Regions from separate parts of the Erwinia sp. V71 genome, predicted to be linked through region 2. Evidence: predicted binding sites of a transcription regulator. Region 2 holds the regulator's gene; each other region holds the start of a gene.
What was found. Region 2 encodes LexA, which represses DNA repair genes until DNA is damaged. Its sites were predicted from a motif close to TNCTGTATGTACATACAGNA; they were not measured.

Region 1 (10,374 bases), on a different contig from region 2:
TCTGGCATCGGTTACTACAATGCGACCGCGTATCAGTTTATGTGGAAGTGGCCGGAAAGTAATGCTGCCTGCTATAAGATCCCAGGAGTTAACTTAACCGGCGAACCTCATCTGATTAATAACATCAGCATTGGCTATGAGCTGAAGACCCCGGACCCGATGAAAATGGCCTCCGGCCAGTATAACGGTACTCTGCGACTGCGGGCAGGCCCGGGTGGCGACTTCGATTTTGGCGATAATTTTGCCGTTAATGACAGTAATATCGACTTCGTTTTCAGGCTGTCGGTGAATCACGAGCTGAAATTAAGCGCCTCAGCCAGCGACCAGCAAGTTACCCTGCGGCCCTGTACTGCCGCAAAGGTGTGCAGCGAAGAAGAAGGAAAAGCCAGCTGGGAACGCTGGATGATCACCCGCATCGCACCGCAGCTGACCGGGCGCAGTCAGTTCAGTTTATCCAGCTCAGGGGCGTTTACGGTTTACCTGCAGTGTGAACATCGCATCGGGACGGACTGCGCGTTGAAAAGCGATCAGTCGGCGCAGCAGGTTGCCGTGCAGGCGCGCCTGACGTTAGCGGATAATATTGCGGATAATGCGACTGGTGCGGCAGTAGTACAGAGAAGGCTTTTCGCCGGCAGAGATGCAACCCGCAATATCTTTATGACAAAAACATTTGCCCAGAGCCGCACAGGCAGTATTGATTTTCTTGTCACTCAGCGTGATGTCGAGACGATGTTGCAAACCCGCCCCGACACCTATCGCGGTGCAGTGACGGTGATCTTTGACCCGAAAATTTACTGACACAACCTGTGTGACCACAGGCTGTGTCATGTACCCGTTACCGTGCACTGGACGGGCCAAGTGTCTCCTGCGCCAGCCCGACCACAAACGCGAACTCCAGCGCCACGCCTTCATAGGCTTTAAAACGTCCGGACTTGCCGCCATGCCCGGAATCCATATCGGTACACAGCAACAGTAAGTTCTCGTCAGTTTTCAGTTCACGCAGTTTTGCCACCCATTTCGCTGGTTCCCAGTATTGCACCTGCGAATCATGCAACCCGGTGGTCACCAGCAGGTGTGGATACGCCTGCGCACGCACATTATCGTAAGGGCTGTACTGTTTGATGTAGTGGTAATATTCCGCCTCAGCCGGATTGCCCCACTCATCGTATTCACCGGTGGTCAGCGGAATCGACTCATCCAGCATGGTCGTGACCACATCGACAAACGGCACCTGTGCCACCACGCCGTGAAACAGTTGTGGCGCACGGTTAATCACCGCGCCCATCAGTAAACCACCGGCACTGCCGCCCATGGCGTAAACGCGTTGTCTGCTGCCGTAACCCTGTGCCAGCAAAGCTTCCGTGACATCAATAAAGTCGTTAAAGGTGTTGAGCTTATTCAGTAAGCGGCCATCGTCATACCACTGCTGCCCCAGCTCGCCACCGCCACGGATATGGGCAATCGCATAAACAAAACCGCGATCGAGCAGGCTCAGGCGGCTGCCGCTAAAATCGGCATCCATGCTGCTGCCGTAAGAACCATAACCGTAAACCAGCAGCGGATTTTTACCCGGCTGATAGTGATCGCGATGCCATACCAGCGATACCGGCACGTCAACGCCGTCACGCACGGTGATCCACAGGTGTTCGCTGCAATAGTGGCTGGCGTCAAAACCTTTCACTTCCGACTGTTTCAGTACCTGCCGCTCGCCGCTTTCCATATCCAGTTCAAACAGCGTTGATGGCGTGGTCATTGACGAGTAACCATACCGCAGCTTGCTGGTTTCCGGCGTGGGATTGTACGACAGCCAGGTAACATAGGCAGGATCGTCAAAGGCGATGCCAACGCTTTCGCCGCTGCGCTGATCAATATGGCGCAGGCTGGTCAGCCCGCGCTGGCGCTCTTCCACCACCAGCCAGTCACGGAACAGCTGGAAATCCTCCAGCACAATATGGTCGCGCGGCGCAATCACCGTTTCCCAGCGCGCAATATCAACATAATCCGTACGATACAAACCAAAGTTTTTGCCCTCATGGTTCGAACGAACATAAAAATGGTGGTTGTAGTGATCCACAGAGTATTCATGATCCTTATTGCGCGGAGAGAATACCTGCGGCTGCGCCTCAGCGAACTCAGCATCAAGCAGCAGCACTTCACTGGTAGTGGTGCTGTTAAGCGCAATCAGAATAAAGTGTTCCGAGGTGGTTTTATGCACGCTGACGTAAAAGGTGTCGTCCGCTTCTTCATACACCAGCTGGTCGGCGCTCTGCGGTTCACCGATCGTGTGCCGCCAGACCTGGTACGGCAGCAGCGTCTTTTTATTCTTACGCACATAGTAGAGCGTGCGGGAATCATTGGCCCAGGCGAAGCTGGCGGAAACATCTTCCAGCACCTCCGGATACCATTTGCCGGTGCTGAGATTGCGGAAGCGAATGCCGTAAATCCGCCGCGAGAGGAAATCTTCCGCCAGCGCCATAATGGTATTGTCAGGACTGATGTCCAGTGCGCCCAGGGTATAGAATTCACTGTGCGACGCACGCTGGTTGGCGTCGAGCAATATCTCCCACTCGTCCGGCGTGGCGGTATCGGCGGGCTGGCGGGTATAAATGGCGTACTCATTGCCATTCTCATAACGCCGCTGATAGCGGAAACCACTCTTCACATACGGCACGGAGTGATCCTGCTGCGGGATACGGTCGATCATCTCTTTCAGCAGGCTGTCCTGCAGCGCTTTCTGGGAATCCATCACCCACTTGCCGTAATCATTTTCCGCGTGCAGATAGTCGAGTACCGCCGTATCTTCACGCTCATCATCGCGCAACCAGTAGTAATCATCCTGACGCGTATCGCCATGCAGGGTCATTATGTGGGGAATTTTTTTGGCTTTAGGTGGGGTCATCGCGCATTAACACCGTTGTGAGTCATAGTGTTAAGGGTGGCATCTGTGCGCATGATTGCCAAGCGGTAAACCACAAGAAAACAACAGAAAAAAATAGCCAGGCCGGTTTTTTCCGGCCCGGATGATAATCAGGCGGGTAACTTTTGCTTTTCGTCGCGAATATCGCGGGCGATATCGTCACGTACATCCTGCGGGATTTTCAGTGCATCGCCCAGCGCCTGCAGATAGCTGCGCTCCATAAAGTGGTCGACATCAATCACGGCGTTGCTGAGAAAGTAGAGTTCCAGCGCCTCTTCTTCATTGCGGATATCCCGCGCCAGCAGCTGCGGGTCGAGCGGCTGGTCGATGGCCTGCTGGATCAGTTTTTCGCCCTGCGCACCGACTCCCAGCTGATGCACATTCTGCTCAATCGCCTGGCGCTCCTGCTGATCAATATGGCCGTCACTTTTCGCCGCGAACACCAGGGCAGTAATCAGACGCGCAGCACGCGCATCCACCGGGGTTTCACTGTGGCCAAACTGCGGTTCGTTCTGGTGAGATTCGCTGACGCGCTGCTTGTATTTGTTCCACAGCACCGCGCCTGCCGCGGCGCTGCCGCCGATAATCAGCGCATTTTTGCCATATTTGGCCAGCAGGTTACGTGATGATTTGCTGGCAATCAGTAAGCCCGCTAGACCACCCAGTGCACCCGGCGCCAGCATTTTGCTGAGGCCTTCCCCACTGCTTTTGCCATGGCTTTTACTGTTGCCTAATACGGATTGAATTTGCTGCAGCCAGTTGTTCATCTCATTTCCTTTACCACTCAGAATGGAATTCAGAGTAGAACAATGGACGTCAAGAAGCGTAAGCGGAAGAAAAGACGGGAAAATAACAGGCGACCGGCAGTCGCCTGTCGGGAGATGATCAGGCAACCTTCACTGCACGCACAGGTTTGGCATCATCCTGCCCGCCCGCTTCGCTTGCGCTGCTGGCAGCGGATTCAGCTTCAGCCTGCGGCATTTTGCTGGTGCGCAGAATATGCTGCACGCTGTCTTTGTTTTCTGCCAGATACATGCCCAGCGCTTCCAGCTGTTCCTCTTCCAGGCCAATCTGGCTGGCGCCCAGCCAGTCGGAAAAGACTTCAGCCATATCCAGCAGCTTATCGTAAGCATCCGCATCTTTTTTGCTGACAAAGGTCATCTTTTCCTCACCTTTTCTCACTACGACGTATTTTACTTCAACAGCCATGATCTCAGCCTCGTTTAACTGTATTTATATCCAGTATATCAGCCATTTTTTTTCCCGGCAAGCGGGCAAAGCAGATGCCCGCGCAAACGTTTTCGTTTATACTGCGCGCGATTTTATCATCCATTCAGGTAGCTATTATGACGACTCTTGGAACCGCGCTGCGCCCTGCCGCAACCCGTGTAATGCTGTTAGGTTCAGGTGAACTGGGCAAAGAAGTGGCGATTGAATGCCAGCGTTTAGGCGTAGAAGTAATTGCCGTTGACCGCTATGCCGATGCCCCGGCCATGCATGTGGCACACCGCAGCCATGTGATCAATATGCTGGATGGCGAAGCGCTGAAAGCGCTGGTTGCGCAAGAGCGTCCTGATTATATCGTGCCGGAAATCGAAGCGATTGCCACCGATATGCTGATTGAGCTGGAAAAACAGGGCCAGCGCGTGGTGCCAACGGCCCGTGCCGCACGTCTGACCATGAACCGTGAAGGGATTCGTCGTCTGGCCGCGGAAGAGCTGGCGCTGCCAACCTCTACCTACCGTTTCGCTGACAGCAAAGAAGCCTTCCTGCAGGCCGCAGAGGAAATTGGTTTCCCGTGCATCGTCAAGCCAGTGATGAGTTCTTCCGGTAAAGGTCAGAGCTTTATCCGTGATGCAGCGCAGCTGGATCACGCCTGGGAGTACGCACAACAGGGTGGCCGCGCGGGCGCCGGACGCGTCATCGTGGAAGGTGTGGTGAAATTTGATTTTGAGATAACCCTGCTGACCATCAGCGCCATTGATGGCATTCACTTCTGTGCGCCAATCGGCCACCGTCAGGAAGATGGTGACTACCGTGAATCCTGGCAGCCACAGCAGATGAGCGATCTGGCGCTGCAACGTGCGCAGGACATCGCGCAGAAAGTGGTCAGTGCGCTGGGCGGTCATGGTCTGTTTGGCGTTGAGCTGTTTGTCTGCGGCGATGACGTGGTGTTCAGCGAAGTGTCACCTCGCCCGCACGATACCGGTATGGTAACGCTGATTTCTCAGGATCTGTCGGAATTCGCCCTGCATGTGCGCGCCTTCCTCGGCCTGCCGGTTGGCGGCATTCGCCAGTATGGCCCGGCAGCGTCAGCCGTGATCCTGCCACAGCTGGACAGTGACAATGTGCAGTTTAGCGGCGTCCCTGCGGTGTTGGGTGCCGGTCTGCAACTGCGTCTGTTTGGTAAGCCGGAAATTCGCGGTCAGCGCCGTCTGGGTGTGGCACTGGCAACGGCGGAGACGGTTGAGCAGGCGGTTGAGCGTGCGATTGCCTGTGCCGGTGGGGTGAAGGTTAGCGGTTAACGCCGAGTGACTCCTTCCGCCATATATGCAATGGGGTCACCATTCGCGCCGTTCTGCTCCTTCCCCCGCAAGCGGGGGAAGGCTGGGATGGGGGAGCCAACGGCCAAGATGCTGAGTCGTTGGTTCCCCCTCTCCTGCCCTCCCCCATTCTAAGGGGGAGGGAGAATCATGCCCCTGCTATGAGGGAGAAGAAATAGAGATTATCTCGCCCCTGCCACCGCGTCACGCGCCAGCTGAGTAATCCGTCCCCAGTCCCCAGCTTCCAGCGCATCATTTGGCACCAGCCATGAACCGCCGATACAGAGCACGCTTTTCAGCGCCAGATAATCACGATAGTTCGCCGGCGAAATGCCGCCCGTCGGGCAGAAACGCACCTGCGGGAATGGTCCGCCAATCGCCTGCAGCGCTTTTACGCCACCGTTAGCTTCCGCCGGGAAGAATTTAAACTCTTTGAGGCCGTAGTCCATCCCCAGCATCAGTTCAGACACGGTGCTGATACCGGGAATTAACGGGATTGAACCTGCGGTTGCCGCTTTTAATAATGGCTCGGTCAGCCCCGGGCTGATAGCAAATTTCGCGCCCGCTTCCGTCACTTCGTGCAGTTGCTGAGTGTTGATCACCGTCCCGGCACCGACAATCGCGTCCGGCACTTCTCTGATCATCGCGCGCAGTGCATCCATCGCCACCGGCGTACGCAGCGTCACTTCCAGCACGCGCACCCCGCCCGCCACCAGCGCCTTCGCCATTGGAACCGCATGCTCCAGCTTATTGACCACAATCACCGGCACCACAGGCCCGGTCGTCAAAATCTGTTCAGCACTCGTTTTCCAGTTCTTCATCAGTCTTTATCCCCCGTCAGGCCCGCTGCGGGTCACGCTGACGGCAGCAGGCGAAAGCGACGCTTATCCGGCGTCAGGAATGTGATAGCGGATCTACCATACATGATCTGCTTCCACGCCGTCCATGCGTTAGCGCAATTTTTAAAACTGTGGTTCATTTTTATAGGGGCGAAAAAAACCCGCAGAGTGCGGGTTTTGATTATTCAGCGACTGATTACTCGAATTCGTTCCAGGAACGGCCATCACGGGTGATCATCGCTACTGACGCGACAGGCCCCCAGGTACCGGCCTGATACGGCTTCGGTGCTTCTTTATCCGCAGCCCAGGCTTCCATGATGGAGTCCACCCACTTCCAGGCTTCTTCCACTTCATCACGGCGTACAAACAGCGCCTGGATACCGCGCATGGTCTCCAGCAGCAGACGCTCGTAGGCATCCGCCAGATGCGACTGGTTGAAGGTTTCCGAGAAGCTCAGGTCCAGTTTGGTGGTCTGCAGGTTGTGTTTGTGATCCAGACCCGGCACTTTGTTCAGGATCTCGATATCCACGCCTTCGTCTGGCTGCAGACGAATGGTCAGCTTGTTCTGCGGCAGCTCTTTCCAGGAATCTTTAAACAGATTCAGCGCCGGGTTCTTGAAGTAAACCACGACTTCTGAACATTTTGATGGCAGACGTTTGCCGGTACGCAGGTAGAACGGCACACCCGCCCAGCGCCAGTCGTCGATATCAACACGGATAGCGACAAAGGATTCAGTATTACTGGCTTTGTTCGCGCCCTCTTCTTCCAGATAACCTGGCACTTTTTTGCCCTGCACAAAACCCGCGGTATACTGACCACGTACTGTTTTCTCACGCACGTTGGTGTGATCAATACGGCGCAGTGAGCGCAATACTTTCACTTTTTCGTCGCGAATGCGGTCAGCCGTCAGATCAGCCGGTGGTGACATGGCGATCATGGTCAGGATCTGCAGCAGGTGGTTCTGGATCATATCGCGCATCTGACCGGCCTGGTCAAAGTAACCCCAGCGGCCTTCGATACCCACTTCTTCCGCCACGGTGATCTGCACGTGATCGATGGTGCGGTTATCCCAGTTAGAGGCAAACAGTGAGTTGGCAAAGCGCAGCGCCAGCAGGTTCAGCACCGTCTCTTTACCCAGATAGTGGTCAATACGGAACACCTGGGATTCTTCGAAGAATTCACCGACCTGGTCATTAATCTCACGGGATGTTTCCAGTGAAGTGCCCAGTGGTTTTTCCATTACCACACGTGCCGGTTTGGCGTTCAGCTTCGCCGCGCCGAGACCTTTACAGATCGCACCGAAGGTGCCTGGCGGCATCGCGAAATAGTTAATGGTGACGCGTTTTTTCTGATCCAGCATCTTACCCAGTTTCGGGAACTGAGTGGTGTCATTGACGTCGAGGTTGCAGAAATCGAGACGGCTGCTGAGCTTATCCCACAGCGCTTCATCGATTTTCTCTTTCATGAAGGTTTCCAGCGCCTCACGTACCACTTTGGTGTAAGCCGCTTTATCCCAGTCTGCACGACCCACGCCAATAATGCGTGACTCTTCATGAATCTGTCCGGCTTTTTCCAACTGGTACAGGGAAGGCAACAGTTTCCGACGTGCAAGATCACCTTTGGCACCGAAAATCACCAGATCGCACGCCTGAGCTGTTTGTGTTACCGCCATTTTTATCTCCTCGTTGCAGGATGAATCTGACCTGCGGATTCCGTAATCAGTCAGACTCTTATTGTAATTTTCTTTCAATACAATGTACTTCTTTTGGCTGGTGCGCGTAAACCAGCGCGACCCCTGTCAGGGCAATGTATTTGCCCGCGTGCTATTTAACGGTAGTTATTCCACCTGCCCGTGTCCGTTTGTGCGTAATTTTTCAACTTTTCTGTTACCGTTTTACGCAACTGAAAATCAGACACAGTTCAAACTCTGGCAAAAAAGCGCCGAATCTCGCTGGACGCCTCTGCCCGTCACGCGTTATGGCATTGTATATTCTCTACAAAATGACATCGATTTCTCCTGTGAATGAAATCGTCAGAATTGATGAGTGGCCTCACGCTATGAATATGCTGGAAAAAATCCACGCTTACCTTGAGCTCCTGAGCAAATCCGAACGTAAAGTCGCCGAGGTGATTCTGGCCGCACCGCAAACGGCGATGCACTCCAGTATCGCCCTGCTGGCGCGCGCCGCCGGGGTCAGCGAGCCAACCGTCAACCGCTTCTGTCATCGTCTGGAAACCAAAGGCTTTCCTGACTTTAAACTGCAGCTGGCGCAAAGTCTGGCGACCGGCACCCCTTATGTCAGCCGTAATGTCGATGAAAACGATAGCGCCGACTCTTACACCGGTAAAATTTTCGAATCGGCCATGGCCGGTCTCGACCAGGTGCGTCAGCAGCTGGATATCAGCGCGGTTAATCGCGCCGTCGATCTGCTGACCCAGGCCAAAAAAATCGCCTTCTTTGGACTGGGTGCCTCGGCCGCCGTGGCCCACGACGCGATGAATAAATTTTTTCGCTTCAATGTGCCTGTCATCTATTCCGATGATATTGTGATGCAACGCATGAGTTGCATGAACAGTGCGGAAGGTGATGTCATGGTGCTGATTTCCCACACCGGTCGCACCAAAAATTTAGTCGAACTGGCGCATCTTGCACGGGAAAATGATGCCACCGTGCTGGCAATCACCTCACCGGGCTCGCCGCTGGCGCAGGAAGCCACGCTGGCGCTGACGCTCGATGTGCCGGAAGATACCGATATCTACATGCCCATGGTCTCACGCCTGGCGCAGTTAACCCTGATTGATGTGCTGGCAACCGGTTTTACTTTACGCCGCGGGCCAAAATTCAGAGATAACCTGAAGCGCGTCAAAGAAGGTTTGAAAGAATCGCGTTTAGATAAAGACGCCAGGCCCATTTTTTTTTCACGCTGACCGCGTGACAGCGGAAATTAATCCGGTCTGAGCATTCTCGCCTTGTTATATAAATGTTATAAAAGTGGCATAAGAATATCCTGTGATTGCTATTGCAACACCAAGTTAAAAGTTAACGGAGTCCTACATGTCAAGACGTCTCAGAAGAACCAAGATCGTAACCACTTTGGGCCCGGCAACCGATCGCGATAATAATCTCGAAAAAATCATCGCCGCGGGCGCCAACGTTGTGCGTCTTAACTTCTCGCACGGCACACCGGAAGATCACCAGCTGCGCGCGGATAAAGTCCGTGAAATCGCGGCTAAACTGGGACGCCATGTGGCGATCCTCGGCGATCTGCAGGGACCAAAAATCCGTGTATCGACCTTCAAAGAAGGCAAAGTTTTCCTCAATCAGGGTGACCGCTTCTTACTCGACGCCAACCTGAGCAAAGGTGAAGGCGATAAAGAGAAAGTGGGTATCGACTATAAAGGCCTGCCGGAAGACGTGGTGCCTGGCGATATCCTGCTGCTGGATGATGGTCGCGTGCAGCTGAAAGTGCTGGAAGTACAGGCATCTAAAGTCTTTACCGAAGTGACCGTTGGCGGTCCACTGTCTAACAATAAAGGCATCAACAAGCTGGGCGGCGGCCTGTCAGCTGAAGCGCTGACCGAGAAAGATAAAGCCGATATTCTGACGGCAGCCAAAATTAATGTCGACTATCTGGCCGTCTCCTTCCCGCGCAACGGCGAAGATCTGAACTATGCACGTCGTCTGGCGCGCGAAGCCGGCAGCGAAGCGAAAATCGTCTCTAAAGTGGAGCGTGCAGAAGCGGTCGCGACCCAGGAAGCGATGGACGATATCATCCTCGCCTCTGATGTGGTGATGGTGGCACGTGGTGACCTGGGTGTCGAAATTGGCGATCCTGAACTGGTCGGTATCCAGAAAGCGCTGATTCGTCGCGCCCGTCAGCTGAACCGTGCGGTGATCACGGCAACGCAGATGATGGAATCGATGATCACCAATCCGATGCCAACCCGTGCTGAAGTGATGGACGTGGCAAACGCCGTGCTGGATGGCACCGATGCGGTGATGCTGTCCGCGGAAACCGCAGCGGGTCAGTACCCGGCGGAAACCGTCTCAGCCATGGCGAAAGTGTGCCTCGGT
Region 2 (10,374 bases):
CACAGCGTCTGGAAGTGCTGCGCCTGATGACCGAGCAGAATAGCGCCATCAGCGCATATGACCTGCTGGATCTGCTGCGTGTTTCTGAACCTCAGGCAAAACCCCCGACGGTCTATCGTGCGCTCGATTTCCTGCTGGAACAGGGTTTTATCCATCGCGTGGAATCGAATAACAGTTATGTGGTGTGCCACCACTTTGAAGAGCCACAGCACAGTTCTGCGATGCTGATTTGCGATCGCTGCGGCGTGGTGAATGAGCAGCATGCAGAGGGTGTGGAAGAGATTCTGCAGGCGCTGGCCCGCAAATCCGGCTTCGCCTTACGTCACAACGTGATTGAAGCGCACGGTTTGTGTAACGGCTGTCGGGAAGTGGAGTCCTGTACTCATCAGGAAAGCTGCGATCACGATCATAGTGTGGTGAGCAAGAAGCGCGGTCGCTAAGCGACCGCGGTAGGTGGCACCTCCGTGTGCCCGGGCAGGAATGCTGTATCAATATCTGGTGTCGCAAATATTACCAGCGATAATCGCGGTTATGGCTTTCCCAGTCTGAGACTTCTTTTTCCGCTTCCTCTTTAGCGTAACCGTATCGCTCCTGAATTTTACCGACCAGCTGATCGCGTTTCCCTTCGATCACGGTCATATCGTCATCGGTTAGCTTGCCCCATTTTTCCTTCACTTTACCTTTAAACTGTTTCCAGTTACCGCTAGCCTGGTCGCTATTCATAGTGCCTCCTTTAATAACAACATTGGCATTTCGTCTTAGCTAAAGATCAACCATCAGCATAAATCGCCACTTGATTACTTATTACATAGTTAATTATAGACAAAAAATGAAAAAAAATAGCGAGAGACATTAATCAGAACGGTTCACATCGGGAATAAGATGGCTTAACACCCTGAAATCAAGTCATTATTCAAATGAAAACGCGGGGAAACTGAGCCGTAAGGAAATATTTCAGGTGGCGAACCAGCTGTCGTGGCGCCAGTGGCGACGCCAGATCAGCCACAGTGTAAGTCCTCTCAGCATCAGAAAGACCGTCACCGCGAGCCATAAGCCATGATTACCCAGCCAGGGGAGTGTCAGCAAAGTCAGTGCATACCCCAGCGCCGCACCCGCCATGCCGTTGCGCATTTCACTGCCGCGTGTCGCACCAATAAACATGCCATCCAGCAGATAACACCAGACACCCGCCAGCGGCAGAATAACCTGCCATAGCAAATAGCGATCGGCCAGTTCACGCAATTCCGGTAAGGAGGTTAACAATGCCACCAGCCACGGGCCGCAGGCAGCATAGAGCAGAGCAAAAGCGAGCGCGACCAGACCTGCCTGACGACAGGAGGCACGCCACACACGCAGCAACTTACTGCTGTCGCGTGCGCCACAGGCCTCACCAGAATACGCTTCCACTGCATAGGCAAAGCCATCCAGCGCATAGGCGGTAAAGGTCAGAAACATCAGCAAAACGGCGTTAACCGCCACGACATCACTGCCGAGTCGGGCACCAAACACCGTCAGAGAAGCGAAGCAGAGCTGCACCATCAGCGAACGCAGCATAATGTCGCGGTTCAGCCTGAGCAAACGACGAAAGTCACCGCGCCAGCTATTGCGCAGCAGCGGCAGCGAGATACCGCGTAATTTCAGCACCCGCCACACCATTATCAGGCCAATCAGCAGCGTGACATATTCCGCCAGCGCCGTTGCCGCCGCAGCCCCCTGCACGCCCCAGTGCAGCCCCATCACAAACCACAAATCGAGCAGAATATTGACCAGGTTGCCGACGACCAGCAGGATCACGGGCGCACGTGCATACTGCACGCCCAGCAGCCAGCCAAGGATCACCAGATTCGCCAGCATCGCTGGCGCACTCAGCCAGCGAACCGACATAAACAGATGTGCCTGGTGTAATACCTCAGGGTTGCCCCCAACCACGGAGAGCGCCAGATCGCTGAGTGGTGCTTTCAGCAGGACAAACAGACCGCCCGCCGCCAGCGCCATGCAGAGCGGCTGAATCAGGGCTCGCGCCAGCGCCGCTTTATCGCCCGCGCCAAACGCCTGCGCGGTTAAGCCGGTGGTGCTCATACGCAGAAACAGCAGCAGCATAAACAGAAAACTGGTTGCAGTGCTGCCAATTGCCACTCCGCCGAGGTAGACCGGACTGTCGAGATGGCCAATGACCGCCGTATCCACCAGACCCAGCAGTGGCACGGTAATATTGGAGAGGATCATCGGCAACGCCAGGCGCCAGAGATTTTTATCAGTAACGGTAAAGAATCGCACAGGCTTCCACAGCGTCATCAGAATGTTTACCAGACTGAGGGTTAACGCGAATCGACCTTACGCGCACGACGGTAAAACCAGGTGCGCGCAGGCGTCGGGGAGGTAAAGATTACAGCCAGTTGCCGTTGCGGATCACACCCACGGCCAGACCTTCAATCGTCAGAGATTGCTGACGCAGGTCGACAACAATGGGCGCAAACTCACTATTTTCAGCCAGAAGATGCACCACATTGCCCTGCTTTTTCAGGCGTTTGACGGTCACTTCGTCATCAATGCGCGCCACGACGACCTGGCCATTACGCACATCCTGCGTTTTGTGTACCGCCAGCAAATCGCCATCCATAATGCCGATATCTTTCATCGACATACCGCTGACACGCAGCAGGAAATCAGCATTCGGTTTGAACAGACCAGCATCCACCTGGAAATGGCCTTCGATATGTTCCTGCGCCAGCAGCGGCTCACCGGCGGCAACGCGGCCAATCAGCGGCAGGCCAGTCTCTTCTTCCTGCATCAGGCGGATACCGCGTGAAGCGCCGGAAACAATCTCAATCACGCCTTTACGTGCCAGCGCTTTCAGGTGTTCTTCAGCCGCATTCGGGGAACGGAAACCTAATTGCGAAGCAATTTCGGCGCGTGTCGGTGGCATACCCGTCTGATTAATATGATCACGAATCAGATCGTATACCTGCTGCTGCCTTGCCGTTAATGCTTTCATTCCGCCCCCTGGTTGTTTATACAGTCGCTGTGAGTATATACAGGTATTTGCAGGCTGGGAACCCAAATTTAGCGAAAAAGCCTCAGTTTGCGGCACGCCTCGCGGAAAAACGGCTTACGGCCACAGCAACATCAGCCAGACAAACAGCGCCAGCAGAATGCTCAGTAACACCGAAGCCGACCCCATATCCTTGGCGCGCCCGGCCAGGGGATGATGCTCGCTGCCGATGCGATCCACCACCGCTTCCAGCGCGCTGTTCAGCACTTCAACGATAACCACCAGCACCACTGAACCAATCAGCAGCACCCGCGTCACCGCGTCAACATCCAGCCAGCAGGCAATGGCCGTCGCGATAACCGCCGCCACCAGCTCCTGGCGAAATGCAGCTTCATGTCGCCATGCGGCGCACAATCCCTGCCATGAATAACCCGCTGCTTTAATGATTCTTGTCAGTCCGGTGACATTATTTGCCATAATGAGGGAACCCTTTCAGATGTTTAACGTCAACGTCTGGGTGGCGCACAAAATGCAACACAACAGATCTTGCGTGCGCTTTCTGGTATGCTTGCCGCGCTTTGCTAACAAGAGGCTTCATATTGTCTATGTCAGGTTGGCGTAATTTTTACTATAAGTTACTGAACTTACCACTCTCACTTTTGGTGAAGAGTAAAGCTATTCCGGCCGATCCGGTAGCCGAACAGGGGCTGGATAGCTCGCGCCCCATTATGTATGTATTACCTTATGATTCAAAGGTGGATCTGCTGGTCCTGCGTGCGCAGTGTCTAAAACATGACCTGCCCGACCCGCTGGAGCCGCTGGAAATCGATGGCACGGTGTTGCCGCGCTATGTGTTTATCCACGATGGCCCGCGCGTGTTCCCTTATTTCGTGCCTAATCTGGAGTCGGTGAAGCTGTTTCACGACTATCTGGACCTGCACCGCAGCAATCCTGATCTGGATGTGCAGATGGTGCCGGTTTCCGTGATGTTTGGCCGTGCGCCGGGGCGTGAAGTACAGGGCGAACAGACGCCGCATCTGCGGGTGCTGAACGGTATTGAGAAATTCTTTGCCGTGCTGTGGTTAGGGCGAGACAACTTTGTCCGCTTCTCGCCGACAGTGTCGCTGCGCCGTATGGCGACCGAACACGGTACAGACAAAACCATCGCGCAGAAACTGGCGCGCGTGGCGCGTATTCACTTCTCCCGTCAGCGCCTGGCTGCCGTCGGTCCACGCCTGCCTGCTCGTCAGGAGCTGTTCTCACGTCTGCTGCAATCGAAGGCTATCGCGAAAGCGATAGAGGATGAAGCGCGTACGCGCAAAATCTCTCAGGATAAGGCGCAGCAAAATGCCATCGAAATGATGGAAGAGATTGCCGCTGATTTCTCTTATGAGGCAATCCGCCTGACCGACCGCGTGATGGGCTGGACCTGGAGCAAGCTGTATCAGGGCATTAATGTCAGCGGCGGCGAGCGCGTACGCCAGCTGGCGCAGGATGGCCACGAAATCGTCTATGTGCCCTGCCACCGCAGCCACATGGACTATCTGCTGCTCTCCTACGTGCTGTATCACCAGGGGCTGGTGCCGCCGCATATCGCCGCAGGCATTAACCTCAACTTCTGGCCAGCCGGCCCGATTTTCCGCCGCCTTGGTGCGTTCTTTATTCGCCGTACCTTTAAAGGCAATAAACTCTATGCCACGGTGTTCCGCGAATACCTCGGTGAGCTGTTTAGCCGCGGCTACTCCGTGGAATACTTTGTGGAAGGTGGCCGTTCGCGTACCGGGCGTCTGCTGGAGCCGAAAACCGGCACCCTGTCGATGACCATTCAGGCCATGCTGCGCGGCGGTAATCGCCCTATTACGCTGGTGCCGATCTATATCGGCTACGAACACGTGATGGAGGTGGGGACGTATGCCAAAGAGCTGCGCGGCGCCACCAAAGAGAAGGAAAGCTTTACCCAGATGGTGCGCGGGCTGCGTAAGCTACGCAACCTCGGTCAGGGCTATGTTAACTTCGGTGAACCGCTGCCGCTGGTGAACTATCTGAACAAGCATGTGCCTGAGTGGCGTGAGTCGATTGATCCTATCGAAGCGCAGCGCCCTGCCTGGCTGACGCCAGCGGTGAATGATATTGCCCAGCATGTAATGGTGCGGATTAATAACGCCGGTGCGGCCAACGCCATGAACCTGTGCGTCACCGCATTGCTGGCCTCACGTCAGCGTTCACTCACCCGTGAACAGCTGATTGAACAGCTTGAGTGTTACGTGCAGCTGATGCGCAACGTGCCTTATTCGCCGGATGCCACCGTGCCGGACAGCAGTGCGGAAGCGCTGCTGGAGAGCGCACTGGCGATGAATAAGTTTGAAACTGAGCAGGATAATATCGGCGACATCGTTATTCTGCCGCGCGAGCAGGCAGTGCTGATGACGTACTACCGCAACAACATCCAGCATATGCTGGTGCTGCCATCGCTGATTGCCGCCATTGTGCAGCAGCATCGCCAGTTGTCGCGCGCCGAGCTGTTACGTCAGGTTTGCGTGATTTACCCGATGCTGAAAGGCGAGCTGTTCCTGCGCTGGCACAGCGAAGAACTGCCGGACGTGCTGGACGCACTGATTGCGGAACTGGAGCGTCAGGGGCTGATTAGCACAGATGAAACACAGCTGCGCTATGCACCAGCACGTTCCCGTACCCTGCAACTGCTGGCAGCGGGCATCCGCGAAACACTGCAACGTTATGCCATCACGTTCTCTATTCTCAGCGCCAATCCGTCGATCAACCGCGGTTCACTGGAGAAAGAGAGCCGTACCATGGCGCAACGCCTGTCGGTACTGCACGGTATTAACGCGCCAGAGTTCTTTGATAAGGCGGTGTTCTCATCACTGGTGCTGACACTGCGTGATGAAGGCTATATCAGCGACAGCGGCGATGCGCAGCTGGAGCAGACGCAGAAGGTTTATCAGTTGCTGGCAGAGTTAATTACGCAGGAAGTGCGGATAACGATTGAAAGCGCGGCGGCGCCTGAAGAGGCAACCGCTGAGTGATGTAAAAGGGAGCCAGAGGGCTCCCTTTTTTATTACGGCAGTAAACCCGCCAGTGGTGCGGCATTCAGCGCCACGCCAATAAACAGCACCAGACCCACATAATTGTTATTCAGAAAGGCCTGGAAGCAGGGGTCACGCTCACGAGCGGCAATCAGCTTCTGCTGATACACAAACAGCACCGCTGCCGCCAGCAGTGACCAGTAAAATGCGCTGTTCAGCTGCATCAGTTGGCCAATTGCCAGCATCAGCACCAGGGTAGCCAGCTGCAGCAAACCGATAATCAGCTTATCGTAACGGCCAAACAGAATGGCGGTCGATTTCACGCCAATTTTCAGGTCGTCATCACGATCCACCATGGCATATTGCGTATCGTATGCCACCGTCCAGCAGATATTCGCCAGGAACAGCAGCCAGCAGGTTAACGGTACGCTTTCACTCACCGCCGCCCACGCCATCGGAATCGACCAGCCAAATGCCGCGCCCAGCACCACCTGCGGCAGATGGGTATAGCGCTTCATAAACGGATACATCCACGCCAGCGCCAGACCGGCGAACGAGAGCCAGATGGTCATCGCATTCATGGTCAGTACCAGCGCAAAGGAGACCAGCACCAGCGCGACAAACAGCAGCTTCGCCTCTTTCTCGCTGACAGCCCCGCTGGGGAGCGGGCGTAATGCCGTGCGTTTCACATGACCATCGATTTTACGATCGGCAAAATCATTCACCACACAACCCGCCGCACGCATAAAGAATACGCCCAGCACGAAGACCAGTAGCACATTCAGTGCCGGAACCGCCATGCCAGACAGCCACAACGCCCACAGGGTCGGCCAGAGTAATAACAGCGAGCCAATCGGTTTATCAATGCGCATCAGGCGGCTATAGGCCTGGAAGCGGGTAAGTTGCAGAGGTCTTTCCACGTTATTGTAATCCTTCTGCCGCCACGCTCTGGTAGAGCGGCGCAGCAGGTAAAAAGAGTTCAGTCAGAAGTAACGGTTTATCCGCCAGACGCAGGCGGGAACGGCGTCCCCACAGCGCCCCGATCTGGCCGGGTTCAATAAAATCACGGGTCAGCGTCGAAGAGGAGAATAAGTAGCGTCCCAGCGGGCGGGTCCCCAGATTCTGCAGCATCGCTTCCGGTCCCTGCAGTGTCGATTCCGGCACGACGGTGCGGCCAGCCAGCCAGGGCACGCCATCACCAGACAGCACGATTTCACGCAGCCAGTAGCGCGATTCCAGTGGCAGTAATGCCAGCTCATCGCCCACCTCAGCCGCGCTGATAAAACCTTCACGTATGGGTTCAACAGTCACCTGATGACAGTGGCGCTCAAAACGCGCCGTCATGGAGTCTTCTTCCAGCAGCCAGTCCAGCAGCGGTGCCTTCAGCAAAGGTGACGAGACAGGGAGCCATGCAAGCGCGCGCAGCAAGCCAAGCGCGTTATCCGACATACGGCATCTCCGGGTAAATAATCAGATGCCGTAGTGTAACGCAGAGCCTGGCGCGCCTTCACTGTTTTATTCGCGCTTCAGACGATTACTGTTCGCCAGCCACAGCGTCACCACCAGAATCAGGATCGCCGCCGCATAAATCAGGGTATCAAACGGGTTTTTATGGTCGACGATAATCAGGCGGATAATCGCCGTAATGCCGATATAGACAAAGTAGCGCAGCGGGAAGTGATAGCCAGACTGGAAATACTTCACAATCAACGCAATAAACTCGAAGTAGAGAAAGTAAATCACGATCCCTTCGATCAGCAGATAGGAAGAGGCCTGTTCACTGGAATTGAGCAGCACATTGCCCAGATGAATGGTTTCTTTACCGAGAAAAATCACCAGAATAATGCCCAGCACCAGCAGGCCGAAATTCAGCACCATTTGCAGTGCATTGGCGACACGGGTTCCCGAAATCATGCTCTTATCCTCTAAAGTTATTGTTATGGCACAGCAAAGGCCGTTAATCACAATATGCTTTAGTGTGATGAAGATCACAATACGGTAGTGTGAATAATCACAGGGCGGCACGATGGCCGCCCTGCAGGATTAACGATAATTGATATCGCGATCGCTGGTCATGTCATACAGATTGTATTTACGACCCAGCATCTGACCACCGTCACGCGTCAGTGGTGTCCAGTTGATCTGCGCCCGGCCACGCACCGGATTCAGACTAAACAGATCCATTGGAATCGAGACGTAGAAGCCTTTGGTGGAGTCCCCTTCACCATACTCTTCTGCCGATACATTGGTGATGGTGGCATAGGCGCCAATGGTGATACCGCTGTCAAAGCGTTTGGAGATATCCACCGTGCCGCCTTTATCCTGCGCCAGATACTGACCGACACTCACTTTCACCAGCACATCATCCATAAAGGATGGCTGCCAGTAGCCTGTCAGATGACCGGTTTTGGCTTTGTAGTAAGTGAAGTTCATCATGTTGTCCCAGTCACGCTGCTTGACGTAGTTGGCATCGATGCCCACTGCCCAGCTCGCGTCCAGCGGACGATACAACAGTTCAGCACCTGCACCGCCATACATGGTTTCCAGATAACCGCCATAGACCTGGCCATAGAAACCGCCGCCGAAATACTGGAAGTAGTTCGCCTGCAGGTTATTCACGTAGGCGTTGTTCTGCACATATTCACGAATGCGGGTACGCACGCGCGGCAGCGACGAATCGAGCGGTGGGTTGGTGTAGTTAAACTTGTCATAGTTATTGGCAAGGTTTACAAACACGCCCCCATCCAGCAGCAGGTGATCCGTCAGCCAGTAATTGGCATTACCGGAAACCCCGACCTGATACATATAGAAGGTTTCTGCCCCGCCCAGCGACTGGTTAAGCACTGGCGCAATATTGAAGTTCAGGCGGTCTTTTTCGATGTAGTAGCCCTGGTCGGTTTTCTCCGGGTCCACCGGGTTAATGCGCTGCTGTGCCAGCGGTTTGTCCTGACCAAGAGGGTAACCCTCCAGTTGCTGGCGCAGACTGTCCACGCGGGTTTCCGTGGTCACCTGCGGCATACCATAGCGCGTCTGGGTAACACGCAGCGTGTCGATATTTTGTGGCAGGTTATTCATCAGAATCGCATTCGCGCGATCAACGCCTTCCTGGGTGTCGCGATATTTGTACTGCTCACCCGTGACATACAGCGTATTGCCCTTCGTCTGCAGGTTTGGCGCATCCAGGCCAGCGTTGTATTTCAGGTCGCTGAGCTGACCCCCTGCGACGGTCGCCTGCAGAAATTCCGACTGCGGATTAGGACGGTATGCCGGTTTCGGGCTGTCAATGTGCGACTGGCGCAAGTCATTGAAGTTGGTACGCAGTGTAAAGCCGGCCATCACGGTATTACCGCGCTCATAACTGAGGTTGAGATCCGCCCAGTCCGTGATGCGGTAAATTGCGCCGACGTTAATTTTGCTGGTCTGCTTCAGACGGCCCGCGTAATCGCCACGGTAATCGTTGCCTTCCAGCTCCATTTTCAGGCGCAGGGGTTGCCACGGCGTCTGGTATTCCACCCCGCCAAACAACGCCGCCGGGCCATGGAACATCTGGTCACCATTGATCGAACCGGCTGAACCACCGCTGCTGCGGGTACAATACTTCTCACTGTATTCGCAGAATGGGTTCTTCAGCGTGCCGCTGTTACCGAGATAGCCCCAGCCGACGCCAAGCGTAAAATCAAAGGGGCCCCATGCCTTGGTCGCCACCAGATATTCACTGTCGAACAGCCCCGTACCGCCAAGGTCGCGTGTCCCAATTGCCACTTCCGGCAGCCAGTATCCCTCTTCCCACAGGCGCAGTTTCAGGTCGAACGCTTTATCTTTATAGCTCTGATTACCACTGAAGCTGGCGACATTACTGTAGAGTTGGGTGGTGACATCGGTATAGCGAATCGTCGCTTCCAGCCACGGAAACAGCTGTACGGAGGTGGAATAGAAACGATACTGATCGTTCCAGCGATAGTTAAGGCTGAATTCGCCCTCTCTGGCCATGCGCGCCGTCGGCACCTGCATCAGGCCCACGCCGCCAAAATCTGACTGTGACGGGCCAATCGGCTCAGGGTATGTTGCCGCCATGGCCTGGCAGGCACAGGCGACTGAAATGGATAATAAGCTGAGAAGATAGCGTTTTTTCATCAGTCAGGCATCCGGTGCGTCAAAACAGAAATAATTTGTTGATTCAAATCTTCCCACTCTCCCGGCAATGACCAGGAAGAGAAACCGAGATAAATGGTTGAACCCGGCTCAACTTCAATATGACGGTGGTTCCAGTAAGCGACTGGCGCCTGAGTGACTTCGCCTGATGGGGCGATCACTACAGCGATACTGCGTTCTGCGCCA
Region 3 (10,374 bases), on a different contig from region 2:
ACCCGCCCGGTGCACGCCGCCATTTTTGATATGGATGGTCTGCTGATTGACTCTGAGCCGTTATGGAAACGCGCAGAGATGGACATTCTGGCTACGCTGGATGTCGACCTCAGCCGCCGTCATCAGCTACCGGATACCCTTGGTTTACGCATCGATCAGGTGGTGCGCATGTGGTATGAAGTGCTGCCATGGCACGGGCCGGACCAGGCTGAAGTGGCGCAGCGCGTGATCAGCCGCGCAGTGGCGCTGGTAGAAGAACACCGCCCGCTGCTGCCTGGCGTGGAACACGCCCTCGAATTATGCCGCCAGCAGGGACTGAAAATTGGTCTGGCATCGGCATCGCCACTGCATATGCAGGAACGTGTGCTGGCGATGTTTAATCTGCGCGACTATTTCGATGTGCTGGTCTCCGCTGAATTTCTGCCTTACAGCAAACCTCATCCACAAGTGTATCTCGATGCGGCGACCAGACTGGGCGTTGACCCGCTTAACTGCATCACGCTGGAAGATTCTTTTAACGGCATGATTGCCACCAAAGCGGCACGCATGCGCTCGATTGTGGTGCCACCAAAAGAACTGCGCACTGACGCGCGCTGGTCGCTGGCCAATGTGAAGCTGGATACGCTGGTACAGCTCAGCGAAGCACATCTGCAAGGGTAACTCACAGGCCCCTCACCACCAGATACCCCGATGCCCATTATTCGGGGACACATCCCGATGGCTCCGGAACGGCTTGTCCGTGGAGGACCGCGGGATGGTCGCCCCGCTGTATCTTGATCAAACAGACAACACACGACGCCTTAATCAATACTATCAATATTTGATCTCACCACCAAATAAATAAAACATCATTTCATTTTTATTGAATTGATATACCAACATACCTATCATCAGATCATCCGGAGCATAACGCTGCGCCAGCAAAAAAATCTGAAATAAATTGAGAGGCACTACCATGCAAGTTCGTCAAAGTATTCACAGTGACCACGCCCGCCAGCTCGATACCGCCGCCCTGCGCCGCGAATTTGTCATCGAAACTATCTTCGATGCCGACAACTACACCATGACCTACAGCCATATCGACCGCATTATTGTCGGCGGCGTGATGCCAGTGAGCAAAAGCGTCACCATTGGCAGCGAAGTGGGTAAACAACTGGGGGTCAGCTACTTTCTGGAACGCCGTGAACTGGGCGTCATCAACATCGGCGGCCCGGGCCTGATCGATGTCGATGGCAAAACCTGGGAAATCGGCAACCAGCAGGCGCTGTATGTCGGTATGGGCGCACAGTCGGTCGTATTCCGCAGTGTGGATGCCGCAAAACCGGCGAAGTTTTACTACAACAGCGCCCCGGCGCACACCACATATCCGGATAAAAAAATCACCCTCGAAGAGGCGGTAAAAGCCACACTGGGTGATGCCGCGACCAGCAATCGTCGCACCATTAATAAGTTCATCATCCCGGACGTCCTGCCAACCTGCCAGCTCACCATGGGTCTGACCAGGCTGGAAGAAGGTAACCTCTGGAACACCATGCCATGCCACACTCACGAACGCCGTATGGAAGTCTACTTCTATTTTGATATGGACGAAGAGACCGCCGTATTCCATATGATGGGCCAGCCGCAGGAAACACGTCATCTGCTGATGCATAACGAGCAGGCCGTGATCTCGCCAAGCTGGTCGATTCATGCCGGTGTCGGCACCAAACGTTACACCTTTATCTGGGGCATGGTGGGCGAAAACCAGGTGTTTGATGATATGGACCATGTAAAAGTCAGCGAACTGCGCTGATCCCACGCCAGAACACTCTGGCATCACGCCCTGTACTAAAGAGAGTGAATATGATCCTTAACGCATTTGATCTGACAGGAAAAGTCGCGCTGGTCACCGGCTGCAATACCGGTTTAGGCCAGGCCATGGCGCTCGGCCTCGCGGAAGCAGGCTGCGATATTATCGGCGTCAACCGCAGCGCGGCTCCGGAGACCCAGGCACAGGTGACCGCACTCGGCCGCCGTTACTGTCACGTGGAAGCCGACCTGATCAACAGCGCTAATGTGCCGCAGGTAGTGGAACAGGCGGTCGCCGCATTTGGCCGCCTTGATATTCTGGTGAATAACGCCGGGATTATCCGCCGCAACGATGCCCTGAACTTCAGTGAACAGGACTGGGATGATGTGATGAATATCAACAGCAAAACGGTATTCTTCCTGTCGCAGGCCGTCGCCCGGCAGTTTATCCGCCAGGGTCAGGGCGGCAAGATCATTAATATCGCTTCCATGCTCTCTTACCAGGGCGGCATCCGCGTGCCCTCTTACACCGCGTCGAAAAGCGCAGTGATGGGACTGACGCGACTGATGGCAAATGAGTGGGCGCAGCACCACATCAATGTCAACGCCATTGCGCCAGGCTATATGGCAACCAACAACACCGAACCACTGCGCAATGATGAATCACGTAGCCTGGAGATCCTCGGGCGTATTCCGGCAGAACGCTGGGGCACGCCCGAAGATATGAAAGGCCCGGTGGTTTTTCTCGCCTCGTCTGCTGCCGATTACGTCAATGGCTACACCATTGCGGTGGATGGCGGCTGGCTGGCGCGCTGATGCTCAGATGTCACCGCACTGCACGGCGGTGACGTCTTCATCACTAAGGCAAATTTTTTATTTTTAGTTACAGCGTCACGTATTTAATCTACTGGATATATCCCCTATACTGGATGCATTGACAGTTATGCAGCCAGGTTACCCCCATGACGGCCGAAGGCCATATTATTTTTGCCATTGCCAGCGCCATTTTTGCCAAACGCGCCGAACTGACGCCCGTACTGGCGGAAGGTGACTGGTGGCATATTATCCCGGCCGCGCTGCTGACCTGTCTGTTACCGGATATTGACCATCCTAAATCGGTGCTGGGGCAGCGATTAAAATGGATTTCCGGCCCGGTGGCGCGCGCCTTTGGTCACCGTGGTTTTACCCATAGCCTGCTGGCGGTGCTGGGCGCACTGGCGCTGTTTCAGATCAATGTACCGGCAGATGGCCTGATCCCGGCCGATGCCTTACAGGGAATGGTGCTGGGTTATCTCAGCCATATTGCCGCTGATATGCTGACACCCGCAGGCGTGCCGCTGCTGTGGCCCTGTCGCTGGCGTTTTTGCCTGCCGCTTCTTAATAGTCAGAAAGGCAATCAGCTGGAGCGGGTGTTATGTATGGGACTGGTGTGCTACGCGATGTGGTTTTCACCACAAATGCCATGGCTGGGTGCCAATGGCTGGCCTGCACAGTTAATTAATGTGGTGCAGAATGGCCTGAATCGCATCACCAGCAAACAAATCGTGCAATAATGGTACTGATTAATATCATAAAGTTATAATCAATTACTTTTGGATATAATGCTGTGGCCTGGCTCACTGATAACATACGCCACCAGCTAAGGCTTAATACGCGATACAAAATATCGCAATTTTCTCTGACGATAACACCGTCAGACTTCCACCGGAGAAATGGGATGAATCTGCCTCTGATTCTCAATATTGTGGCGTTTCTCGCGCTGCTGTTTATTCTGTCTCGCACCAGTCGCACTGACTGGAGCTTATCGAAGAAAGTGCTCGCCGGCCTGGTGCTGGGTGTGGCTTTCGGTCTCGCACTGCAACTGATCTATGGCGAAAATGCGCCAGTGGTCAAAGAGTCAATCAGCTGGTTCAATATTGTCGGCAATGGTTACGTCCAGCTGCTGCAAATGATTGTGATGCCTCTGGTATTCGCCTCGATTCTCAGTGCGGTTGCACGTCTGCATAATGCTTCTTCGCTGGGCAAAATCAGCCTGCTGACCATCGGCGTGCTACTGTTTACCACCGCGATCTCAGCAGTTGTTGGTGTATTCGTGACTAACCTGTTTGGCCTGACTGCTGACGGTCTGGTACAGGGCGCGCAGGAAACCGCACGTCTGGCGGCGATCCAGAACAACTACGCCGGTAAAGTGGCTGACCTGACCGTGCCGCAGTTGCTGCTCTCCTTTATCCCGAAAAACCCGTTTGCCGATCTGACGGGCGCGAATCCAACCTCGATTATCAGTGTGGTGATTTTTGCTGCCTTCCTTGGTGTGGCGGCACTGCAGCTGCTGAAAGACGACCAGGAAAAAGGCCAGCGCGTGCTGGCCGCGATCGATACCCTGCAGTCATGGGTGATGAAGCTGGTACGTCTGATTATGAAGCTGACCCCGTACGGTGTGCTGGCGCTGATGACCAAAGTGGTTGCCGGTTCTAACCTGCAGGACATCATTAAGCTGGGCAGCTTTGTTATCGCTTCTTATCTGGGTCTGGCAATTATGTTTGCGGTACACGGTCTGCTGCTGTCAGTTAACGGCATCAATCCGCTGCGCTTCTTCCGCAAAGTGTGGCCAGTGATTACCTTCGCATTCACCAGCCGCTCCAGCGCCGCCAGTATTCCGCTGAATGTGGAAATGCAAACCCGTCGTCTGGGCGTGCCAGAATCGATTGCCAGCTTCTCTGCTTCTTTCGGTGCCACTATCGGCCAGAATGGCTGTGCAGGTCTGTACCCGACCATGCTGGCAGTCATGGTTGCGCCAACAGTTGGTATTAACCCGTTCGATCCGCTGTGGATTGCCACACTGGTCGGTATTGTGACGCTCAGTTCCGCTGGTGTGGCTGGCGTGGGCGGTGGTGCCACCTTTGCCGCGCTGATTGTACTGCCCGCAATGGGCCTGCCGGTGACGCTGGTCGCGCTGCTGATTTCCATCGAGCCGCTGATTGATATGGGTCGTACCGCACTGAACGTGAATGGCGCGATGACTGCCGGTTCCCTGACCAGCCGCTGGCTCGGCCAGACTGACCAGGCAGTGCTGAACAGCGACGAACGTACTGAGCTTTCCCACCAGTAACACGCTGTCCGTTATCCAAATAAGGCCGGATTTTCCGGCCTTATTTATTATGAGCACAGCAATACCCGCTTTCAGTGCCCCGCCCTGTTCATCTGTCTGATAATGCCCCCGTTTTGCCGCTAATCACGGCAAATCCCTGCTGTTTACGGGCGTATACCTGTCACTGTTCTATAGTTAAGGATGCCTAATTACGACAGCAACGGGAGCACGCAACAATGTCGAAAGGAACAGAGCACAAGGAGCTGAGTCACCACGCACCCGCAACCGGACCTGAATCGGCGAAACCCGGACTGGATTCGCTGGCCCCGGAAGATGGTTCCCACCAGCCAGCCGCGCAACCGAGCGCGCCTGGGAAACAACCCACGGCGCCAGGCAGCCAGAAAGCGCCGAATACCCGCAATGGCAAACTCGATCAACTCGACGCTTATCGTAAAGACAATGGCGAAAGCTTTCCGCTAACCACCAGTCAGGGCACGCGTATTGCCAATGATCAAAACTCCCTGCGCGTCGGAACCCGTGGCCCCACGCTGCTCGAAGATTTTATCCTGCGGGAAAAAATCACCCATTTCGACCATGAGCGTATCCTGGAGCGCATTGTTCATGCGCGTGGCTCCGCGGCACATGGGTATTTTCAGGTTTACCGCTCGCTGCGGGATATCACCAAAGCCGATTTCCTCTCCGATCCGGATCTGATTACGCCCGTGTTTGTCCGTTTCTCTACCGTACAGGGTGGCGCAGGTTCTGCGGACACCGTGCGTGATATCCGCGGATTCGCCACCAAGTTCTACACCCAGGAGGGAAACTTCGATCTGGTGGGCAACAATACGCCAGTGTTCTTTATTCAGGATGCGCATAAATTCCCTGATTTCGTCCATGCGGTGAAACCGGAGCCACACAATGAAATCCCGCAGGGCGCCAGCGCACATGACACGTTCTGGGATTACGTCTCGCTGCAGCCCGAAACCCTGCACAACGTGTTCTGGGCGATGTCCGATCGCGGCATTCCGCGCAGCTACCGCACGATGGAAGGTTTCGGCATTCACACCTTCCGCCTGATCAATGACGAAGGAAAAGCCACTTTTGTGCGTTTCCACTGGAAACCGGTGGCCGGGAAAGCCTCACTGCTGTGGGATGAATCGCAGAAGCTGATCGGCCGTGATGCGGATTACCACCGTCGCGATCTGTGGGAAGCGATTGAAGCCGGAGATTACCCGGAATATGAGCTGGGCCTGCAGCTGATCCCCGAAGAGGATGAGTTTAAGTTTGATTTCGACCTGCTGGATGCCACCAAACTGATCCCGGAAGAGCTGGTGCCGGTCGAATTAGTCGGCAAAATGGTGCTGAATCGCAATCCGGATAACTTTTTCGCTGAAACCGAGCAGGTGGCGTTTCATCCAGGCCATATTGTTCCGGGCCTCGACTTCACCAATGATCCGCTGCTGCAGGGACGCCTGTTCTCCTATACCGATACGCAAATCAGCCGCCTCGGCGGCCCTAACTTCCATGAAATTCCGATCAACAGTCCGGTCTGCCCGTACCATAATTTCCAGCGTGGCGGCATGCACCGCATGGAGATCGACAGCAACCCGGCTAACTATGGTCCCAACTCGATTAATGACAACTGGCCGCGTGAAACTCCGGCCAGTCCGCATCGTGGGGGGGTCGAAAGCTATCAGGAACGTATTGAGGGCCACAAGGTGCGTGAGCGCAGCCCGTCATTTGGCGAATACTATTCGCAACCGCGCCTGTTCTGGCTCAGTCAGACACCCGTCGAGCAACAGCATATTATCGATGCTTTCTCCTTCGAACTCAGCAAAGTCACGCGCGCCTATATCAGAGAAAGGGTCGTCGATCAGCTGGCGCATATCGAAATTCAGCTGGCGCACGCCGTCGCAGAAAACCTGGGGATTGCGCTGACCGATGAACAGCTGCAGATTGCGCCACCGAAGGATGTCAACGGACTGAAAAAAGATCCCAGCCTGAGCCTGTATGCCGTGCCTGGCGGCACCATCAAAGGGCGTCAGGTGGCGTTGCTGATCAGCGATGGCGTCAAAGCCGCCGATGTACTGGCCATTTTGCAGGTGCTGGAAGCCAGTGGCGTTCATGGCAAACTGCTGGCGGCGCATATGGGTGACGTACGTGCTGATGACGGTTCCACCCTGCCAGTGGATGGCACATTCAGCGGTCTGCCCTCTCTCACCTTCGATGCGGTGATTGTGCCGGACGGCAATATTGATGCCCTGCTGCTGCGCGGTGATGCGCGTTACTTCCTGCTGGAAGCGTATAAACACCTGAAGGTAATCGGCCTGAGCGGTGACGCGCGTCGCTTTAAGGCGCAGTTTGGTCTGGCGGATGAAGAACATGAAGAAGGCATTGTCGAGGACAGTAAGGCCGAAGGTGTGCTGATGAGTGAATTTATCGCAGCGCTGGCGGCACATCGCATCTGGTCACGCAGTCAGAAAGCGCTGTCTGTACCGGCATAATTTCAGCTTATTCTGCTGGTATCTTCTGCACAATGGTTCGCGATTCTGGAGCGACAGTCAGCAAAGCGTTAAGCGCTGTAAGCATTAGATAACAGACGGTAGTGACGTCTTGTAATTTTCCTGCTGCGGGATAATGTTACAGCCATGTATGCAGGAGTCATCATATGAAAAAGATCGTCGCTTCATTACTGGCATTAACCTTAGTCAGTCCGCTGGTCGCCAGCGCGCATCCTGGCGGCTGGGGTCCCGGTGGTCCGGGTCCTGGCTGGCATGGTGGTCCGGGTGGCCCAGGCCCGCTGCGTTTTTTACCTTCCGCAGCCGAAGCTGTGCTGATTGGTGGCTTAACCTACTATCTGCTGAATGGCAGCTACTACCAGCGGCAGGGAGATACTTACGTGGTAGTGGAACGCCCGGTCGATACGGCACCGACACCGATGCGCGCGCTGGATTATAACGGTGAACGCTTCTATGTTGCCGATGGCCATTACTACCGTCGTGATATTAACGGCAGCTATATCGAAGTCCCGCGTCCGCCGGGACTGTAAAGAAAAAACCGGGAGTTGATGCTCCCGGTTTTGCTGTCACCGTCAGGGGCAGAGTTTTACCTCAAAGTTATTTTCACGCAAATTCGCGATCAGTTTGACATGATAAAGGCTCACATCCCCGCTGGCATTGCTATTCCCGCGTGCCACTTCCTGCACTCCATTCCAGTTGCGGTAAAGACAAACCGCGACACCCTCTGCAGGCTGCCCGTTTCTGGTCACATTGGCCGTAAAGTTAAACCTTCCACCTAAGTAATCAGGGTAGATCCCTCCGGTGAAACCGGTATAGCGCCAGCTCAATACCGGCGGCACAACGGCCTTAACGGTTACGGTAATATTTAATGGCGTTGGGCTGGTTTCTTGCTCCGTCGCCGCCTGGCTCACCGTAATCACCGAGATCCCCGTACCGCCAAAGGTCATGACACCGTCGCTCGTCACTTTCACCACGGGCAGATTATGAGAATGGAACGTCAGCGCACCACCATTATTGCCACCGGTGATGTTGAGCTGCTGTGCTGCGGCGCCCTGATCAACCGTAATCGGCTCAGGTCCTTGCAGCGGCGCAGAATTTTTTAACGCTGCAGTGACATTGAATACCGTTGATTGCCCCAGGTAATTATCGCTTTCCTTTTCTGTCACGGTGACAGCGACGGGCTGACTGCCGGTGCCTTTTCTGGCCGTCACCACACCACTACTGCTGACCGCAATTTTATCGCTATCACTGCTGTAGTACGCCAGCTGCCCCCTGTTTCCACCACTTAGCGTAACCGGCAAACTGTCATAAACAGTTAACTGCATATCCTTCGCCTGCAGCGGCGTACCGGCATTTTTCTTCACCGTGACCGGGATGATCAGTTTCTCCGGCGCATCGTGGCTGACCGTGGCGGGCTGGCTGACAGTAATCTGGGTATTTCCTCCCTTAAGGAAGGTCATCAGACCGCTATCGCTGACCTGTACGACAGCAGAATCAAAGGAGGTGTAAACCGTCTTACCACCGACATTACCGCCAGTGATATTCAGCTGTTGCGCAGCGCTGCCGTAATTCACGCTGACAGCAGAGGGGCCCTGCAGCGGGATCGCCGGATAGCGTTTCACCATCACACTGATGGTATATTTCTGGCTCAGGTAATTTTCACTCTCCGCTTCGGTGATCGTCAGGCTCACCGTGGTATTGGTGCTGGTTAGCGCCGTCAGTCTGGCGTCTGCACTGACCGTAAACACGCCAACCGATGGCGTGCTAAACGACAGCGGCCCGTTATTGCCGCCACTGATCCCAAGTGGTTTGGTTTCGCCCACATACAGCGTCAGGCTCTCAACCCTGAGAGGCGTTCCCGCGCTTTTGCCGACGGTCACGGGGACGGTCAGCGGTGCAGGTGCCTGCTCAGTGGATGTCGCTGGCTGGCTCACTGTTATGGTGGCGCTCCCGGCGCTCAGGAAGGTCAGCCTGCCATCACTGTCGACACTCACCACGGCGGAATTGCTGGAACGGAACATTTTCGTCGCACTGTTGCCGCCGGTAATGGTCAGCTGCTGTGCCGCTGCACCGTAGGTCACGCTGACACTGGCAGGATTGCTGACCAGGGGCGCCACATCCTGACGCAACAACGTCAGTGTCAGGCTTTTCGTCGCGCCACCCTGCAAGATCGTTTCCACCCGCCATTGCCCTTCGCCAAATTCGGCGGGTGGTTTCAGCGAGACGCTGCTTTCGCCCGTGCTGCTGGTTTCACTGGTGCCTGCAGACTGACCGTTACTGCGCCACTGCAGGGTACGCTGGTTGATGCCCAGATTGTTGCTCTCACTCAGTCTGGCGTTAAACACCAGCGCACTGCTCCCCACCACTACCGACGTCGGGTTACCGGCGGCGGCTAGCGCCAGATCGGGCTGCACCATTACCACTTTAAACGCCCGCGCCTGCTGCTGGCGCTGCGGCGATTTATCGCGCCGTGATGGCGGTTGCAATGACGCCGACACGGTATCCTCGCCCGCGGCATGGATGGCGGTATAATCTACCTGCGCATACCCCTCTGCGTTGGTGACGCTCTGCGGCTGCGCCAGCTGCCCCGGCGCACCTGCGCGCTGGCTCCACCAGACGTCGCGTCCGGCCAGCGGTTTACCCTGCGCATCGGTTACCTGAATGCGAAACAGCAGACTGCCGGTACTGTCTGCCGCCAGTTTGACCTCAGAGTCGTTGACAATCACGCCATCACCCTGCTGCAGTGAGAAGGACAAGCCCACCAGCTTTTGCGTCGGGCCGGTTACCGTTTTACTTTGCGCACTGCCCTGCAGTGAAGAGACGCTGACGGGCGTGACCTGGAACGCAATATACTTGCTGAAATCGGCCGTCGTGACCTGATAATGCTCACCCTGTGCGACCGGTTGCAGTTGATCAAGCGCTTGCGATGGCGAGTCGAGGCGATACCACTGCAGTTTTGTCGCACCTTCGGCCTCCCCC

Region 1: a site for LexA is predicted at 4,143-4,162, ahead of ACSZO1_RS14080 (YebG family protein). Genes of this name have one in related genera too.
Region 3: a site for LexA is predicted at 2,712-2,731, ahead of ACSZO1_RS07440 (metal-dependent hydrolase). Genes of this name have one in related genera too.

The regions. Positions count from the first base shown of each region.
Region 1 is NZ_CBFFRK010000066.1:353-10,726, forward strand. Features, by position in the region: gene ACSZO1_RS14065 (hypothetical protein) at 1-798, shown strand, start outside; gene ACSZO1_RS14070 (prolyl oligopeptidase family serine peptidase) at 836-2,899, opposite strand; gene ACSZO1_RS14075 (tellurite resistance TerB family protein) at 3,028-3,684, opposite strand; gene ACSZO1_RS14080 (YebG family protein) at 3,803-4,126, opposite strand; gene purT (formate-dependent phosphoribosylglycinamide formyltransferase) at 4,264-5,442, shown strand; gene ACSZO1_RS14090 (bifunctional 4-hydroxy-2-oxoglutarate aldolase/2-dehydro-3-deoxy-phosphogluconate aldolase) at 5,643-6,281, opposite strand; gene zwf (glucose-6-phosphate dehydrogenase) at 6,496-7,971, opposite strand; gene ACSZO1_RS14100 (MurR/RpiR family transcriptional regulator) at 8,358-9,227, shown strand; gene pyk (pyruvate kinase) at 9,355-10,374, shown strand, end outside.
Region 2 is NZ_CBFFRK010000089.1:466-10,839, forward strand. Features, by position in the region: gene zur (zinc uptake transcriptional repressor Zur) at 1-440, shown strand, start outside; gene ACSZO1_RS16285 (CsbD family protein) at 511-723, opposite strand; gene dinF (MATE family efflux transporter DinF) at 955-2,295, opposite strand; gene lexA (transcriptional repressor LexA) at 2,387-2,995, opposite strand; gene ACSZO1_RS16300 (diacylglycerol kinase) at 3,110-3,469, opposite strand; gene plsB (glycerol-3-phosphate 1-O-acyltransferase PlsB) at 3,598-6,036, shown strand; gene ubiA (4-hydroxybenzoate octaprenyltransferase) at 6,069-6,956, opposite strand; gene ubiC (chorismate lyase) at 6,958-7,485, opposite strand; gene psiE (phosphate-starvation-inducible protein PsiE) at 7,552-7,950, opposite strand; gene ACSZO1_RS16325 (YjbH domain-containing protein) at 8,080-10,170, opposite strand; gene ACSZO1_RS16330 (capsule biosynthesis GfcC family protein) at 10,170-10,374, opposite strand, start outside.
Region 3 is NZ_CBFFRK010000022.1:1,412-11,785, reverse strand. Features, by position in the region: gene hxpB (hexitol phosphatase HxpB) at 1-660, shown strand, start outside; gene kduI (5-dehydro-4-deoxy-D-glucuronate isomerase) at 956-1,792, shown strand; gene kduD (2-dehydro-3-deoxy-D-gluconate 5-dehydrogenase KduD) at 1,843-2,604, shown strand; gene ACSZO1_RS07440 (metal-dependent hydrolase) at 2,751-3,341, shown strand; gene ACSZO1_RS07435 (L-cystine transporter) at 3,506-4,897, shown strand; gene katE (catalase HPII) at 5,113-7,380, shown strand; gene ACSZO1_RS07425 (DUF6515 family protein) at 7,545-7,925, shown strand; partial or broken gene ACSZO1_RS07420 (inverse autotransporter beta domain-containing protein) at 7,968-10,374, opposite strand, start outside.